2 regions of the Vibrio chaetopteri genome follow, and region 1 is predicted to be linked to the other one. Evidence: riboswitches for the same ligand, from Rfam matches in the RefSeq annotation. Region 1 holds a riboswitch; the other holds the start of a gene.
What was found. A riboswitch is a leader RNA that binds a small molecule or an ion and turns the genes downstream of it on or off. The one in region 1 is predicted to bind thiamine pyrophosphate.
Positions count from the first base shown of each region.

Region 1 (7,718 bases):
GACGTCAAGTCATCATGGCCCTTACGAGTAGGGCTACACACGTGCTACAATGGCGCATACAGAGGGCAGCCAACTTGCGAAAGTGAGCGAATCCCAAAAGTGCGTCGTAGTCCGGATTGGAGTCTGCAACTCGACTCCATGAAGTCGGAATCGCTAGTAATCGTGGATCAGAATGCCACGGTGAATACGTTCCCGGGCCTTGTACACACCGCCCGTCACACCATGGGAGTGGGCTGCAAAAGAAGTGGGTAGTTTAACCTTCGGGAGGACGCTCACCACTTTGTGGTTCATGACTGGGGTGAAGTCGTAACAAGGTAGCCCTAGGGGAACCTGGGGCTGGATCACCTCCTTATACGAATAGATTATTGCGATGAGTGTTCACACAGATTGATTAGGTTTGTAAAGATAAAGAGATTTTGTTTTTGCTGAAAAGCGAAAACAGAAAATAGTAAGTGCCCAACACTTACTGCTTAGTGTCCCGTTCGTCTAGAGGCCTAGGACACCGCCCTTTCACGGCGGTAACAGGGGTTCGACTCCCCTACGGGATACCATTGGGTCGTTAGCTCAGTTGGTAGAGCAGTTGACTTTTAATCAATTGGTCGCAGGTTCGAATCCTGCACGACCCACCATTCCTTCTTTGAAGGAAGTCTCAAGACATGGGGCTATAGCTCAGCTGGGAGAGCGCCTGCCTTGCACGCAGGAGGTCAGCAGTTCGATCCTGCTTAGCTCCACCATTCTTGAACATTCCACGGAATGACTTTCGTGGGCGATTAGCTCAGTTGGGAGAGCACCTCCCTTACAAGGAGGGGGTCACTGGTTCGAGCCCGGTATCGCCCACCATCTTTAAGCGCATTTCTTTTAGAAGAAAGGCTTTAAGTGCTCTTAAAAATGGTTTCGAAAGCTTTATTGCTGTAGAAAACAAGCTCTTTAACAATTTGGAAAGCTGACGAATAACATTTGATTAATGTTATTCATTTAAAAGTTCTCAAATCCTAGATGATTTAATCATTTAGGTACCAACACACATTCAAGTGTTCTTGGAAGTGACGAAAGTCCACTTTTTGCCTCTGCTTTTTCTTAAAAAGCGGAAACAAAGAGTTATTTGAGTCCGGCAAAATCGAGTCTGCATCATGTATAAAAATTGCAGACAACTTTGGTTGTTTAACGACAATCTCGAGGTTTCTTTGAAACTCTTTGGGGTTGTATGGTTAAGTGACTAAGCGTACACGGTGGATGCCTTGGCAGTCAGAGGCGATGAAAGGCGTAATAACTTGCGATAAGCCCAGATTAGGTAGTAATAACCTTTGAGTCTGGGATTCCTGAATGGGAAACCCAACTGCATAAGCAGTTATCGCTGAGTGAATACATAGCTCAGCGAGGCGAACCGGGGGAACTGAAACATCTAAGTACCCCGAGGAAGAGAAATCAACCGAGATTCCGAAAGTAGCGGCGAGCGAAATTGGATTAGCCCTTAAGCTTTTAATGAGACAGACGAAGGCTCTGGAAAGTGCCGCAGTAAAGGGTGATAGCCCCGTAGTCGACATCTCATCATCAGTGAAATCGAGTAGGGCGGGACACGTGATATCCTGTCTGAATATGGAGATTCATCCTCCAAGGCTAAATACTACTGACTGACCGATAGTGAACCAGTACCGTGAGGGAAAGGCGAAAAGAACCCCTGTGAGGGGAGTGAAATAGAACCTGAAACCGTGTACGTACAAGCAGTAGGAGCACCTTCGTGGTGTGACTGCGTACCTTTGTATAATGGGTCAGCGACTTATATTCAGTGGCAAGGTTAACCGTTTAGGGGAGCCGTAGGGAAACCGAGTCTTAACTGGGCGTTCAGTCTCTGGATATAGACCCGAAACCAGGTGATCTAGCCATGGGCAGGTTGAAGGTTGAGTAACATCAACTGGAGTGATCGAACCGACTAATGTTGAAAAATTAGCGGATGACTTGTGGCTAGGGGTGAAAGGCCAATCAAACCTGGAGATAGCTGGTTCTCCCCGAAATCTATTTAGGTAGAGCCTCGGACGAATACTACTGGGGGTAGAGCACTGTTAAGGCTAGGGGGTCATCCCGACTTACCAACCCTTTGCAAACTCCGAATACCAGTAAGTACTATCCGGGAGACACACGGCGGGTGCTAACGTCCGTCGTGGAGAGGGAAACAACCCAGACCGCCAGCTAAGGTCCCAAATTATAGCTAAGTGGGAAACGATGTGGGAAGGCTTAGACAGCTAGGATGTTGGCTTAGAAGCAGCCATCATTTAAAGAAAGCGTAATAGCTCACTAGTCGAGTCGGCCTGCGCGGAAGATGTAACGGGGCTAAGCTATAAACCGAAGCTGCGGCAATGACTTAGGTCATTGGGTAGGGGAGCGTTCTGTAAGCCGTTGAAGGTGGACTGTAAGGTCTGCTGGAGGTATCAGAAGTGCGAATGCTGACATGAGTAACGATAATGGGGGTGAAAAACCTCCACGCCGGAAGACCAAGGGTTCCTGTCCAACGTTAATCGGGGCAGGGTGAGTCGACCCCTAAGGCGAGGCCGAAAGGCGTAGTCGATGGGAAACGGGTTAATATTCCCGTACTTCTTACAATTGCGATGGGGGGACGGAGAAGGCTAGGTGGGCCTGGCGACGGTTGTCCAGGTTCAAGTGCGTAGGCTTGAGGGTTAGGTAAATCCGGCTCTCTTTAAGGCTGAGACACGATGTCGAGCTACTACGGTAGTGAAGTCATTGATGCCATGCTTCCAGGAAAAGCCTCTAAGCTTCAGATTGTAAGGAATCGTACCCCAAACCGACACAGGTGGTCGGGTAGAGAATACCAAGGCGCTTGAGAGAACTCGGGTGAAGGAACTAGGCAAAATGGTACCGTAACTTCGGGAGAAGGTACGCTCCTCGCGGTGAAGTCCCTTGCGGATGGAGCTATGGGGAGTCGCAGATACCAGGTGGCTGCAACTGTTTATTAAAAACACAGCACTGTGCAAAATCGTAAGATGACGTATACGGTGTGACGCCTGCCCGGTGCCGGAAGGTTAATTGATGGGGTTAGACTTAGGTCGAAGCTCTTGATCGAAGCCCCGGTAAACGGCGGCCGTAACTATAACTGGTCCTAAGGTAGCGAAATTCCTTGTCGGGTAAGTTCCGACCTGCACGAATGGCGTAATGATGGCCACGCTGTCTCCACCCGAGACTCAGTGAAATTGAAATCGCTGTGAAGATGCAGTGTACCCGCGGCTAGACGGAAAGACCCCGTGAACCTTTACTACAGCTTGGCACTGAACATTGACCCTACATGTGTAGGATAGGTGGGAGGCTTTGAAACGAGTACGCCAGTATTCGTGGAGCCGTCCTTGAAATACCACCCTTGTAGTGTTGATGTTCTAACGTTGGCCCCTTATCGGGGCTGCGGACAGTGCCTGGTGGGTAGTTTGACTGGGGCGGTCTCCTCCCAAAGAGTAACGGAGGAGCACGAAGGTGGGCTAAACACGGTTGGACATCGTGTGGTTAGTGCAATGGCATAAGCCCGCTTGACTGCGAGAATGACAATTCGAGCAGGTGCGAAAGCAGGTCATAGTGATCCGGTGGTTCTGAATGGAAGGGCCATCGCTCAACGGATAAAAGGTACTCCGGGGATAACAGGCTGATACCGCCCAAGAGTTCATATCGACGGCGGTGTTTGGCACCTCGATGTCGGCTCATCACATCCTGGGGCTGAAGTCTGGTCCCAAGGGTATGGCTGTTCGCCATTTAAAGTGGTACGCGAGCTGGGTTTAGAACGTCGTGAGACAGTTCGATTCCTATCTGCCGTGGGCGTTGGAAGATTGAAGGGGCTGCTCCTAGTACGAGAGTGACCGGAGTGGACGAACCTCTGGTGTTCGGGTTGTCATGCCAATGGCATTGCCCGGTAGCTAAGTTCGGAATCGATAACCGCTGAAAGCATCTAAGCGGGAAGCGAGCCCTGAGATGAGTCTTCCCTGGCACTTTAAGTGTCCTAAAGGGTTGTTCGAGACTAGAACGTTGATAGGCAGGGTGTGTAAGCGTTGTGAGGCGTTGAGCTAACCTGTACTAATTGCCCGTGAGGCTTAACCATACAACACCCAAAGGGTTTTGATTGGACTCAAAGCAAGAACAAATTGAATGTGTAGAGAACGCATTAACAGCTTTCCGGATTTATTGTTTTCAGATTTTCAGAAAATCTGAAGGCAAAACAGAATTTGCTTGGCGACCATAGCATTGTGGACCCACCTGATTTCCATGCCGAACTCAGAAGTGAAACGCAATAGCGCCGATGGTAGTGTGGGGTTTCCCCATGTGAGAGTAGGACATCGCCAGGCTTTGAATTTTGGACACTTGCAATAGCAAGTATGCCACTGCGGAGTGGTAGTTCAGTTGGTTAGAATACCGGCCTGTCACGCCGGGGGTCGCGGGTTCGAGTCCCGTCCACTCCGCCACTTATTAGAAAACCCGATGCGAAAGCGTCGGGTTTTTTATTATCTAAAACTTAGGTAACTTCCTTTTCAAGGAAGTCGAGTCCCGGTTGGATGCAACCCCAGCCACTCCGCCACTTATTAAGAAGCCTCGTCTAACGACGAGGCTTTTTGCTATCTGCAATATACTTCTTCTCAGTCTAGCTTTTCCATTCGTGAGCTTAGGTTTTTTAGCTCCAATCTTCTTTTCGTTTTAATTCGCGAACTAATTGTTGATTACAGTCTAAAAAGTGACGCATGTAACTTTTTAAATTTACTCGACAGCCAGATAGATTATCCGTTGGATTTTGTGGTTAAAAATGTGATGTTGGGTCGAATTTATTCGTTGTTGGTATATTATTACCTTTTCAATTCATAGTTTGGGATTAGGTGATGGGGCAGTTTTCAGTTTTAGGTTTTATTGCATTGGGCGGTGCTGTCGGGGCTTGTTCGAGATATTTGATATCAGAGCTTTGTGTTGCACTTTTCGGTCGTGGTTTTCCTTACGGTACGTTAACCGTCAATGTGGTTGGCTCGTTTATTATGGGGCTATTGATTGCAGCATTCGAAGCTGAAATTTTTGCGCCTGATCCATGGCGTCAAATCATTGGTCTTGGCTTCTTAGGTGCACTTACGACATTCTCTACGTTTTCTATGGATAACGTACTCCTGATGCAGCAGGGGGCGTTTCTGAAGATGGGACTAAATATATTGCTCAATGTTGTTTTGAGTATCTCAGCTTGTTGGATTGGTTTTCAGATGCTGACCAAAAGTTAAACGAAAAACTTCCATGTCCTGTTGATGTATTAAAACTAATTCCTTTATAATCGAGTCAATACTTGTCGGAGTGCCCATAGGGCTGAGACCGTTAATTCGGGATCCGTTGAACCTGATCTGGTTAGTACCAGCGAAGGGAACAAGAGAATAGAACTAGCATCATATTCTATTTATCAAATAGCGCACGCTATTGTGGTTGATACCTCTTGTATTCACACATCCGTCAAGCATTTATCTTTTATAACTATATGATATATAAGGAAATGCTATGTCGACACGCAAGCAAAATAGGCTGGAAGCAAAAAACTTTATCGATACATTATCGGTAACGCCTTACCCCAATTCTCAAAAGACATATATCCAAGGTAGCCGAAGCGATCTGCAAGTACCAATGCGTACAATCTCTCTTGCAGACAGCTTAATCGGTGGTAACCAAGACAATCCAATCCATGAGCCTAACGAGCCCATCAACGTGTATGACACGTCTGGTGTCTATACCGACCCAGAGTACTCTATCGATTTGTACTCAGGTTTACCAAAGCTAAGAGAAGCCTGGATTGATGAACGCGCTGATACCGAAGTATTGTCAGGCGTCAGTTCAGAATTTGCTAAGCAAAGACTTGAAGATGACACGCTTGATGAGCTTAGATACGGGCTATTACCTCGTATCAGGCGTGGTGCTGAAGGCGCTTGCGTCACGCAGCTTCACTACGCACGCCAAGGTATTATTACCCCTGAGATGGAATACATCGCGATTCGAGAGAACATGGGACGTCAAAAGCTCAAAGACGAAGTGCTCACTCAGCAGCATCCAGGTCAGCACTTTGGGGCGAACTTACCTAAAGAAATCACACCCGAATTCGTGCGTAAGGAAGTCGCTGAGGGTAGAGCTATCATCCCTTCAAATATCAATCACCCAGAATCTGAGCCGATGATCATTGGCCGCAACTTCCTCGTTAAGGTCAATGCTAATATAGGCAACTCATCGGTCACCTCTTCAATTGAAGAGGAAGTCGAGAAGCTTGTCTGGGGTACTCGATGGGGTGCCGATACAGTTATGGATCTGTCGACTGGACGAAATATCCACGAAACGCGCGAATGGATCTTACGTAATAGTCCAGTGCCGATCGGTACAGTACCTATGTATCAAGCATTAGAGAAGGTTAATGGAGTCGCCGAAAATCTGACTTGGGAAGTAATGCGAGATACATTAATTGAGCAAGCAGAGCAGGGTGTAGACTACTTTACTATTCATGCTGGCCTTCTACTTCATCACATCCCACTCACCGCCAAGCGCGTCACGGGTATCGTTAGCCGTGGTGGCTCTATCATAGCTAAGTGGTGTTTGGCACACCATGAAGAGAGTTTCTTATATACCAACTTTAGAGAGATCTGTGAAATCTGTGCACGTTATGACGTGGCCTTGTCCCTCGGTGATGGATTGCGTCCAGGCTCTATTGCCGATGCCAATGATGAAGCTCAATTTGCAGAGCTTAGAACCCTAGGCAAGCTAACCAAAATTGCCTGGGAATACGATGTTCAGGTCATCATCGAAGGTCCTGGTCACGTACCGATGCACATGATCAAAGAGAACATGGAAGAGCAGCTTGAGCACTGTCATGAGGCACCTTTCTATACGCTTGGGCTACTGACCACTGATATTGCACCTGGCTATGATCATATTACCTCTGGCACTGGTGCTGCAATGATTGGCTGGTACGGTTGTGCGATGCTGTGTTACGTGACGCCAAAAGAACACCTTGGCCTACCAAATAAAGAAGACGTTAAGACAGGGCTCATCACCTACAAGCTCGCTGCTCATGCAGCAGACTTAGCGAAGGGACACCCAGGGGCTCAAATTCGTGATAATGCACTTTCAAAGGCTCGCTTTGAATTTCGCTGGGAAGACCAGTTTAACCTCTCTCTAGATCCTGATACTGCGCGTCAGTTCCATGATGAAACACTTCCTCAGGAGTCTGGCAAGGTTGCCCATTTCTGCTCGATGTGCGGTCCAAAGTTCTGTTCGATGAAGATCTCACAAGAGGTACGAGAGTACGCTAAAGAAATACAACAAGGCGACAGTATTGCTATCACAATGCTTGATGACCCTTTAGAGGGGATGTGTCAAAAGTCTGAAGAGTTCAGAGCAACGGGTGCTGAGTTGTATCACCCAGCTGTTACTGAAGAATAACTACCATAATCTAAGGAGCTTCCGTTGAAACTCATGCTGCCCATTGGCGCAGACGCTTTGAATCGTCATATTCATCGTGTTCTCGGCCTAGCAAAACAAGTCGGCTTCTCAACCGAAAACATCGTCGTCTCATCTTCTGAAGAAGGTGAAGCGGTCATTATCCAGCACGAAGAAAGCGCCCGTTATATTTCGAGTGACGTTTTCGGCTCTACTTTCCGTTTGGGAGATAGCGCTATAGATAATGATATCCGTGTAAGGTATTTGCACAACATGGATGAAAA
Region 1 is NZ_CP115920.1:216,133-223,850, forward strand. Features, by position in the region: rRNA gene PG915_RS01030 (16S ribosomal RNA) at 1-352, shown strand, start outside; tRNA gene PG915_RS01035 (tRNA-Glu) at 476-551, shown strand; tRNA gene PG915_RS01040 (tRNA-Lys) at 554-629, shown strand; tRNA gene PG915_RS01045 (tRNA-Ala) at 659-734, shown strand; tRNA gene PG915_RS01050 (tRNA-Val) at 765-840, shown strand; rRNA gene PG915_RS01055 (23S ribosomal RNA) at 1,207-4,093, shown strand; rRNA gene rrf (5S ribosomal RNA) at 4,221-4,337, shown strand; tRNA gene PG915_RS01065 (tRNA-Asp) at 4,378-4,454, shown strand; gene crcB (fluoride efflux transporter CrcB) at 4,863-5,246, shown strand; TPP riboswitch at 5,303-5,402, shown strand; gene thiC (phosphomethylpyrimidine synthase ThiC) at 5,515-7,437, shown strand; gene PG915_RS01080 (thiamine phosphate synthase) at 7,471-7,718, shown strand, end outside.

Region 2 (7,718 bases), 400 kb from region 1:
GGTTAAATATGGCGTGGGTATCTTCAACTCGTTGGGTGAGTTTACGGTGCGTTATCGCATTATTGAAGACTTCTATGTCGAAGCCGTTTCTGGTCTGTATAGCTCTGTCACCTTCCTATACCAATTTGAAGTGGATTGATAAACAGTGATGCCGATGGGGTTGTGGCTCGTACAACCCTAAGTGGCAAGGAGGATCTATGTTTAGAAAAGGGATAATGGTTACGGCATTTGTGCTGTTGTCAGGGTGTGTGCAGCTCAAACCACCAACCGAAGAAAGCGCTCAAAGCTGGCAAGATTTTGGTTATCAATGGGCGATGAAAGGTTACATCATTGAAAGCCAATCTGATTTGGCAAAAAAAGCCCCTGAGTTGTCCGCTGAGCTATTTGCTCAGTATCAAGCAGGCTATGCAACAGGTAAAGCGGACTATTGTAAGCAGGATCCATTTATACTTGGCTATGATGGTAAAATTTATTATGGCATTTGCAATGACCTCGACCGCCGCTATAACGAAGAGTACTGGCGAGGTAAGAATGCTCGCAATCGCCGTTGATTAAGCGATTTCTCTGGCAAACGGCGACGCAGGTAATAAGGAGGAGCAATGAAAATAATTTGGGTTTCATTGTTTGCCGCGACACTGGTGGCGTGCGCTCAAAAAAGCGAGCCGAGCAGTACCTCGCAGCAAGATTGGTTTCAGTTTGGAGAGCAGCAAGCGCTGGTTGGCTATGAAAAACAGGGTGATGATGAATTGAAGCAGTCATCACATGTCAGTGTTGATAGCGAATTGTATCAAGCGTATTCAGCAGGCTACGAGCAAGGCCGACAGGAGTACTGTCAGCAAGATCCGAAAATACTCGGTAAAAAAGGCGAGTTGTATCGCGGTATTTGCGATGATATCCGACCGACGTTTCGGATTTGGTATAACAACGGCAAAGCGTCTCGAAGTCGCTATTAACGTCCTCTTTCTTACTAAAACCTCCACGATTTATAAAGGGCTCACCAACGTCAAGTTGGTGAGCCCTTTTTGATGTTTGTATTAGTCAGTCGGAGTAAACCGGTTGTCTAAAGCCTACTTGCCTTGAGCGCGTTCATACGATGATTGGATTTCATCACGCGCAGCTTGAACATCTGCCCAGCCATCGACTTTCACCCATTTGCCTGCTTCTAGTTCTTTATAACGCTCAAAGAATTGCGTGATTTGCGCTTTTAGAAGCTCTGGAATATCGTCTACATCTTGGATGTGGTCGTACTCTTTACTCAGTTTGCTGTGTGGAACTGCGAACACTTTAGCATCTTCGCCTGACTCATCGGTCATTTTCAGTACCCCTACTGGGCGGCAGCGAATCACTGAGCCTGGCATCAACGGGTACGGAGTTGGAACCAGCACGTCTACCGGGTCACCATCCAGTGATAGAGTGTGGTTTACATAGCCGTAGTTACAAGGGTAGAACATTGGGGCTGACATAAAGCGGTCAACGAATACGGCACCAGAGTCTTTATCGACTTCATACTTGATGGGATCAGCGTTTGCAGGGATTTCAATGACGACATAGATGTCATCTGGGAGTGACTTACCCGCAGGTACATTGTTTAAGCTCATTTTTGACTTTCCTTTTCTTTGTTCGATATTCCTTTAGGCGTAAGGAACTGAGGGCTGAAACACGAATCGTTTACAGTCAGTATACTTGGTTACTTTTAAAACAAAAAGTGCCTCATTGAGAGGCACTTCGAAGTTATTAGTCTTGGTACTCTTCGAGGAAGGATTCGACTTGTTCAACCATGTTCTTTGAACCTACAAAGAATGGTACGCGCTGGTGAAGCTCTGTCGGCTTGATATCCATAATACGCTGGGTACCATCTGACGCGACGCCGCCCGCTTGTTCCATGATGAATGCCATTGGGTTGCACTCATACAGCAAACGCAGTTTACCGCTAGGGTGACTCTGCGTGCTTGGGTAAAGGTAGATACCACCCTTAAGTAGGTTACGGTGGAAATCAGATACGAGTGAGCCAATATAGCGTGAGGTATATGGACGCTTCTCTTCTGGTACGTTTTCTTGGCAGTACTTAATGTACTTCTTCACACCCATAGGGAAGCGGATGTAGTTACCTTCGTTGATTGAGTAGATAGTTCCATCTTTAGGTATCAACATGTTTTCGTGTGAAAGACAGAAGCTACCGATAGATGGGTCGTAAGTGAAGCCGTTTACGCCTTTACCTGTTGTGTATACCAACATGGTTGACGAGCCGTAGACTACATAACCAGCCGCGACTTGTTTATTGCCTGGTTGTAGGAAGTCCTCTTGAGTTGGAGGTGTGCCTACTGGTGAGATACGGCGGTAAATAGAGAAAATAGTACCGACCGAGACATTGACATCGATGTTTGACGAACCATCCAATGGATCCATCAACACAACATATTTTGCGTTCTTGTTGAGCTCTTTATTGAACGCGACTGCCTCATCTTCTTCTTCACTCGCGACACCACAAACTTGGTCACGTGCTTCTAGCGCGGCTTTGAACTTATCATTCGCATAGACATCGAGCTTTTGCTGAGCTTCGCCTTGAACATTGTCTGTACCAACAGCACCTGTGATATCAACAAGGCCAGCTTTGTTGATTTCTCGGTTTACAATTTTTGCAGCAAGTCGAATCGAGGACAAAAGAGAGGAGAGATCACCGCTAGCGTGGGGGAAATCATGTTGCTTCTCAACAATGAATTCGCCAAGGGTGCGCATATCAGACATGTTATATCCTTAACTTTTTACTTATTTTCTTGGGGGTATGTGTGTGGAATGACGCGAAATCAAACGATTGCGCGAGTTGGGGGTATTCATCAACACACATGGATATTGTAGGGGGCAGAACTTTTTAATGGTAATGAAGTAAGAGTACAGAGTGGTAATTTGTATGATGAATGTCACATTTATTTGTCTAACCACTAACTTTCTCGCTTTTAACACACGCTTTGGGTATATATAGCGACAATGGCGTAAACTAAGACGCAACGGAATTTAAGAGAGCAAGTTATGCATATTCATATCCTTGGCATCTGCGGCACCTTTATGGGTGGCGCTGCTGTACTGGCCCAGCAACTTGGGCATCGAGTCACGGGCAGTGATGCAAACGTCTATCCACCAATGAGCACTCTATTGGAATCGGAAGGAATCGAAATCATCGAAGGTTTTGACCCTGCGCAGCTCAACCCAGCGCCCGATCTCGTAGTGATTGGTAATGCGATGAGTCGAGGTAATCCTTGTGTCGAATATGTCCTTAATCACAACCTTAAGTACACCTCTGGACCTCAATGGCTTCAGGAATTTCTTTTGCATGATCGCTGGGTATTGGCCGTGTCTGGAACGCACGGAAAAACTACGACTTCGAGTATGCTTAGCTGGATTTTAGAAGACTGCGGTTATACACCAGGCTTCTTGGTGGGCGGCGTTTTGGGCAACTTTGGACAATCGGCGAGGCTGGGTGAGTCGATGTTCTTTGTGGTCGAAGCGGATGAATACGACAGTGCCTTTTTCGATAAACGTTCTAAGTTTGTTCACTACCATCCTCGCACTTTGATCATGAATAACCTTGAGTTTGATCATGCGGATATTTTTGATGATCTTGAAGCGATCAAGAGGCAGTTCCATCATCTAGTACGCACGGTTCCGGGTAACGGAAGGATCATGACACCGAAAAGCGACAAAGCGCTCGGAGATGTTTTAGGTAGAGGCTGCTGGAGTGAAGTTGAACATACGGGTGCTGGTGCAGATTGGCACGCTAACAAACTGATTGCCGACGGCTCTCATTTTGAAGTGTTCTTGCATGGTGCGAAAGTGGGCGAGGTGAAATGGGATTTGGTGGGTGACCACAATGTCGATAATGCACTGATGGCGATTGCAGGTGCAAGACACGTAGGTGTTACGCCAGATTTAGCGTGTGAGGCACTGGGTAAGTTTATCAACACCAAGCGACGCCTCGAGTTAAAAGGCGAAGTGAATCAGGTGACGGTCTACGATGACTTTGCCCATCACCCAACGGCAATTGAACTGACGTTAGATGGTCTGCGTAACAAGGTCGGCGATAAACGTATTCTCGCGGTGTTGGAGCCGCGCAGTGCGACTATGAAACGTGGTGTGCACAAAGAGACGCTTGCCCAATCACTCACTAAAGCCGACCAAGTGTTCTTGTTTCAGCCAGACAGTATTGAATGGTCGGTACAAGACATTGCCGATGCGTGCAGCCAGCCCGCTCAAGTTGACAGCGACATTGATGCGTTGGTGGCTAAGATTGCAGCGCAGGGTGAGCCTGGCGATCAGATCTTGGTGATGAGTAACGGTGGCTTTGGTGGTATTCATCAGAAATTATTGGAGGCGTTAGCCTAATGAAATCGGCAGACAAAGCCATTACCCTTGCGTTTACTGGTGCCTCTGGGGCGCCTTACGGTATGCGCCTGCTCGAGTGTTTACTTGCTCAAGATTACACCGTGTATCTATTGATTTCGTCGGCAGCACGCGTGGTGCTTGCCACCGAGCATGATATTAAGCTGCCAAGCGGCCCAGATGCTGCCCACAAAGCTCTGACAGAGCATTTAAACTGCAAGCCAGAAAAGCTGATTGTGTGTGGTAAAGAAGATTGGTTCTCGCCCGTGGCTTCTGGTTCAGCTGCGCCGAAGCAGATGATAGTTTGTCCTTGTTCGGCGGGTAGCGTAGCAGCGATTGCTCACGGCATGTCAGATAACCTAATAGAGCGTGCCGCTGATGTAGTGATCAAAGAGAAAGGGCAACTGCTGTTGGTGGTGCGTGAAACGCCGTTCTCAACCATCCACCTTGAGAACATGCACAAGCTCTCCCAAATGGGGGTCACCATTATGCCTGCAGCGCCTGGCTTTTATCATCAGCCCAAATCTATTGAAGATTTGGTGGACTTTATCGTGGCTAGGGTGCTCGATCATATGGGGCTGGAACAAAATCTAGTGCCGCGTTGGGGCTACGATCAGCGATAGATCGACGTTAGCTAACGAATATTAAGGATAGATTTGGCGAATCTGTGACGAAAAGGTTACAATTCGCCCTCAAAGGTTGTAACTCACGGGGTGCACTAGCAGTGGTGCTGAGAGAAGGTCAAGCCTGATACCCGCGTACGTTAAGTAACAGCCCTGATCCAGATAATGCTGGCGTAGGGATGAGGCTCCTTTGCTATTAATCGGCTAAGTAGACACTCTAGCTCCAATTTATTGGATGCACTCCCACATCGCGCGTTTTCTCTGGGTCTCAAAACAATAACTAAGGACAGAACCAGTGAAAAACCACTCAATCAGCAAAATCGCGTTAGCGACAGCACTTTTTTTCAACTCCACTCATAGCATCGGCACAATCGCTGACCGTTTATACCTACAGCTCATTTGCATCCGATTGGGGGCCAGGCCCTGCGATTGAAAAAGCATTCGAAGCCCAATGTGGTTGCGATCTCAACTATGTAGCGCTTGATGATGGCGTGTCTATCCTCAACCGACTTCGCTTGGAAGGCAGCAGCACTCAAGCAGATGTCGTGCTTGGTCTTGATAACAACCTAATGAGCGAGGCGAAAAAATCGGGGCTGCTTGCTAACCACGGTGCTGATTTGTCATCGGTAGTATTGCCGAATGGTTGGAGTGATGAGGTATTCGTCCCATTTGATTACGGCTACTTTGCCTTTGTGTACAACAAAGAGAAGGTAAAGAACCCACCTAAAAGCCTTAAAGAGTTGGTTGAACAGCGTGATGACCTTAAAGTGATTTACCAAGACCCACGCACGTCGACACCAGGCCAAGGCTTACTGCTGTGGATGAAGTCTGTGTATGGGGATGATTCAAGCGCTGCATGGCAGCAACTGTCGAAGAAAACCGTCACTGTGACTAAGGGTTGGTCTGAAGCGTATTCGATGTTCTTAGAAGGGGAGTCGGATCTCGTGCTGTCTTACACGACATCTCCGGCTTACCACATTATTGCAGAGCAAGACCAACGTTTCGCAGCGGCTGATTTTGCAGAAGGTCACTACACTCAAATAGAAGTTGCTGCCAAGGTGGCAGGAAGCAGCAACCAGAAACTTGCCGATGAGTTTATGCAGTTTATTGTCTCTGATAGCTTTCAATCCAACATACCTACGGGTAACTGGATGTACCCAGTGGTGGATAGCAACTTACCCGCTGGGTTTGAGAGCCTAACCATTCCCGCCAAGGCGTTGTCTTTCTCTCCTGACGAAGTGGCGAATAATCGCAAGGCGTGGATCCTTGAATGGCAATCTGCGTTGATTAAGTAACGCTGTCTATTCGGCGGTACGTTATTCTTACTAGAGAATAACGTACCGTTGGAAATCTTGTTCTTCCCTAGAGGTCACTGTGATTCGAATTCCCAAAGCCGGCTTAGTGGTTGCGCTGCTCATTGGCCTATATGTCGTTGCGTCCTTGTGGACACTGCTTTCCTATTCTTCCATTGATGATATTAGTCTGCTGTTTAGAGATCCTTATTATCAGCACGTGGCCAAATTCAGTTTCTGGCAAGCTAGCCTCTCGACGCTGTTAAGTGTTGGACTTGCTGTCCCCGTGGCTCATGCGCTTTCGCGTCGCCATTTCTGGGGGCGAGAGTGGCTACTCAAGCTGTTTGCCACAACCTTGGTCATGCCTGTGCTTGTTGGCGTGTTTGGCATTGTGGCTATCTATGGTAACCAAGGAGTGATTGCCAAATGGTTCGCTGGTGGCTCAGCGCTTTTTTCCATCTATGGGCTCAATGGTATTTTGCTCGCTCACGTGTTCTTCAATCTGCCTTTTGCTACTCGGCTATTGTTGGTAACGATAGAGGGCGTGCCAGAGGAGCAGCGAAAGTTGGCACTTCATCTTGGCATGAACAGTTGGCAATGCTTTCGGTTAGTGGAATGGCCAAGGCTAAAGTCGCATCTTCCTCACGTTATTGGTTTGGTGTTTATGCTTTGCTTTACTAGCTTTGCAACTGTCATGGCACTTGGGGGCGGACCACAAGCGACCACCATCGAGCTGGCTATCTATCAAGCGATTAAGTTCGACTTTGATTTGCCCACTGGCGCGGTGCTAGCACTTTGGCAAATGGTAATCTGTGCCGTTTTGGTGATGTTTGTTGGACGATTTAGTAAACCCGTTTCCGGTAAGAGTAATTTTCACGCGACGTCTAGCTTGCAACCCAAAGATACGGTGTTTAAAAAGGGCTGGGATAGCATTTGGATCATGGCAACCCTAATGCTCGTGATACCTCCGATTCTGGCTATTTTGCTCAGTGGTTTGAACTCGAAATTGTTTGACGTATTTACCGATTCGCGCTTTTGGAGTGCTATGGGTACTTCGCTGCAAGTGGCGGCATTAGCAGGGAGTATTGCTCTGCTGGTGGGCGTTGTCTTGCTATCAACAACGCGGGTTTTTAGGCTTAAGTCCCAAGCTCGACGAGCGGACAGCCTTGAGCTTGTGGGAACCGTTATTCTGGTGACACCAGCGTTAGTCCTTAGTACTGCTACCTTCTTGATGCTGCGAGGCATGACAAATGTGTTCAGCCTAGCGTTTGGCATTGTCGTGTTGGTCAATGCCCTAATGGCGCTGCCCTATGTGATTAAGACCTTGAATCAGCCGATGCAGCGCCTTGCTAGTCAATACTATCCGCTATGGCAAAGTCTCGGAATGCACGGACTGCGCCGATTTTGGTTGATGGAATGGCGCGCTATT
Region 2 is NZ_CP115920.1:3,313,178-3,320,895, reverse strand. Features, by position in the region: gene PG915_RS15150 (translocation/assembly module TamB domain-containing protein) at 1-139, shown strand, start outside; gene PG915_RS15145 (DUF2799 domain-containing protein) at 198-551, shown strand; gene PG915_RS15140 (DUF2799 domain-containing protein) at 600-953, shown strand; gene ppa (inorganic diphosphatase) at 1,068-1,598, opposite strand; gene fbp (class 1 fructose-bisphosphatase) at 1,735-2,745, opposite strand; gene mpl (UDP-N-acetylmuramate:L-alanyl-gamma-D-glutamyl-meso-diaminopimelate ligase) at 3,028-4,377, shown strand; gene PG915_RS15120 (flavin prenyltransferase UbiX) at 4,377-4,997, shown strand; TPP riboswitch at 5,074-5,194, shown strand; gene thiB (thiamine ABC transporter substrate binding subunit) at 5,354-6,292, shown strand; gene thiP (thiamine/thiamine pyrophosphate ABC transporter permease) at 6,372-7,718, shown strand, end outside.
Region 2: another riboswitch for thiamine pyrophosphate. It lies ahead of thiB (thiamine ABC transporter substrate binding subunit); the one in region 1 lies ahead of thiC (phosphomethylpyrimidine synthase ThiC).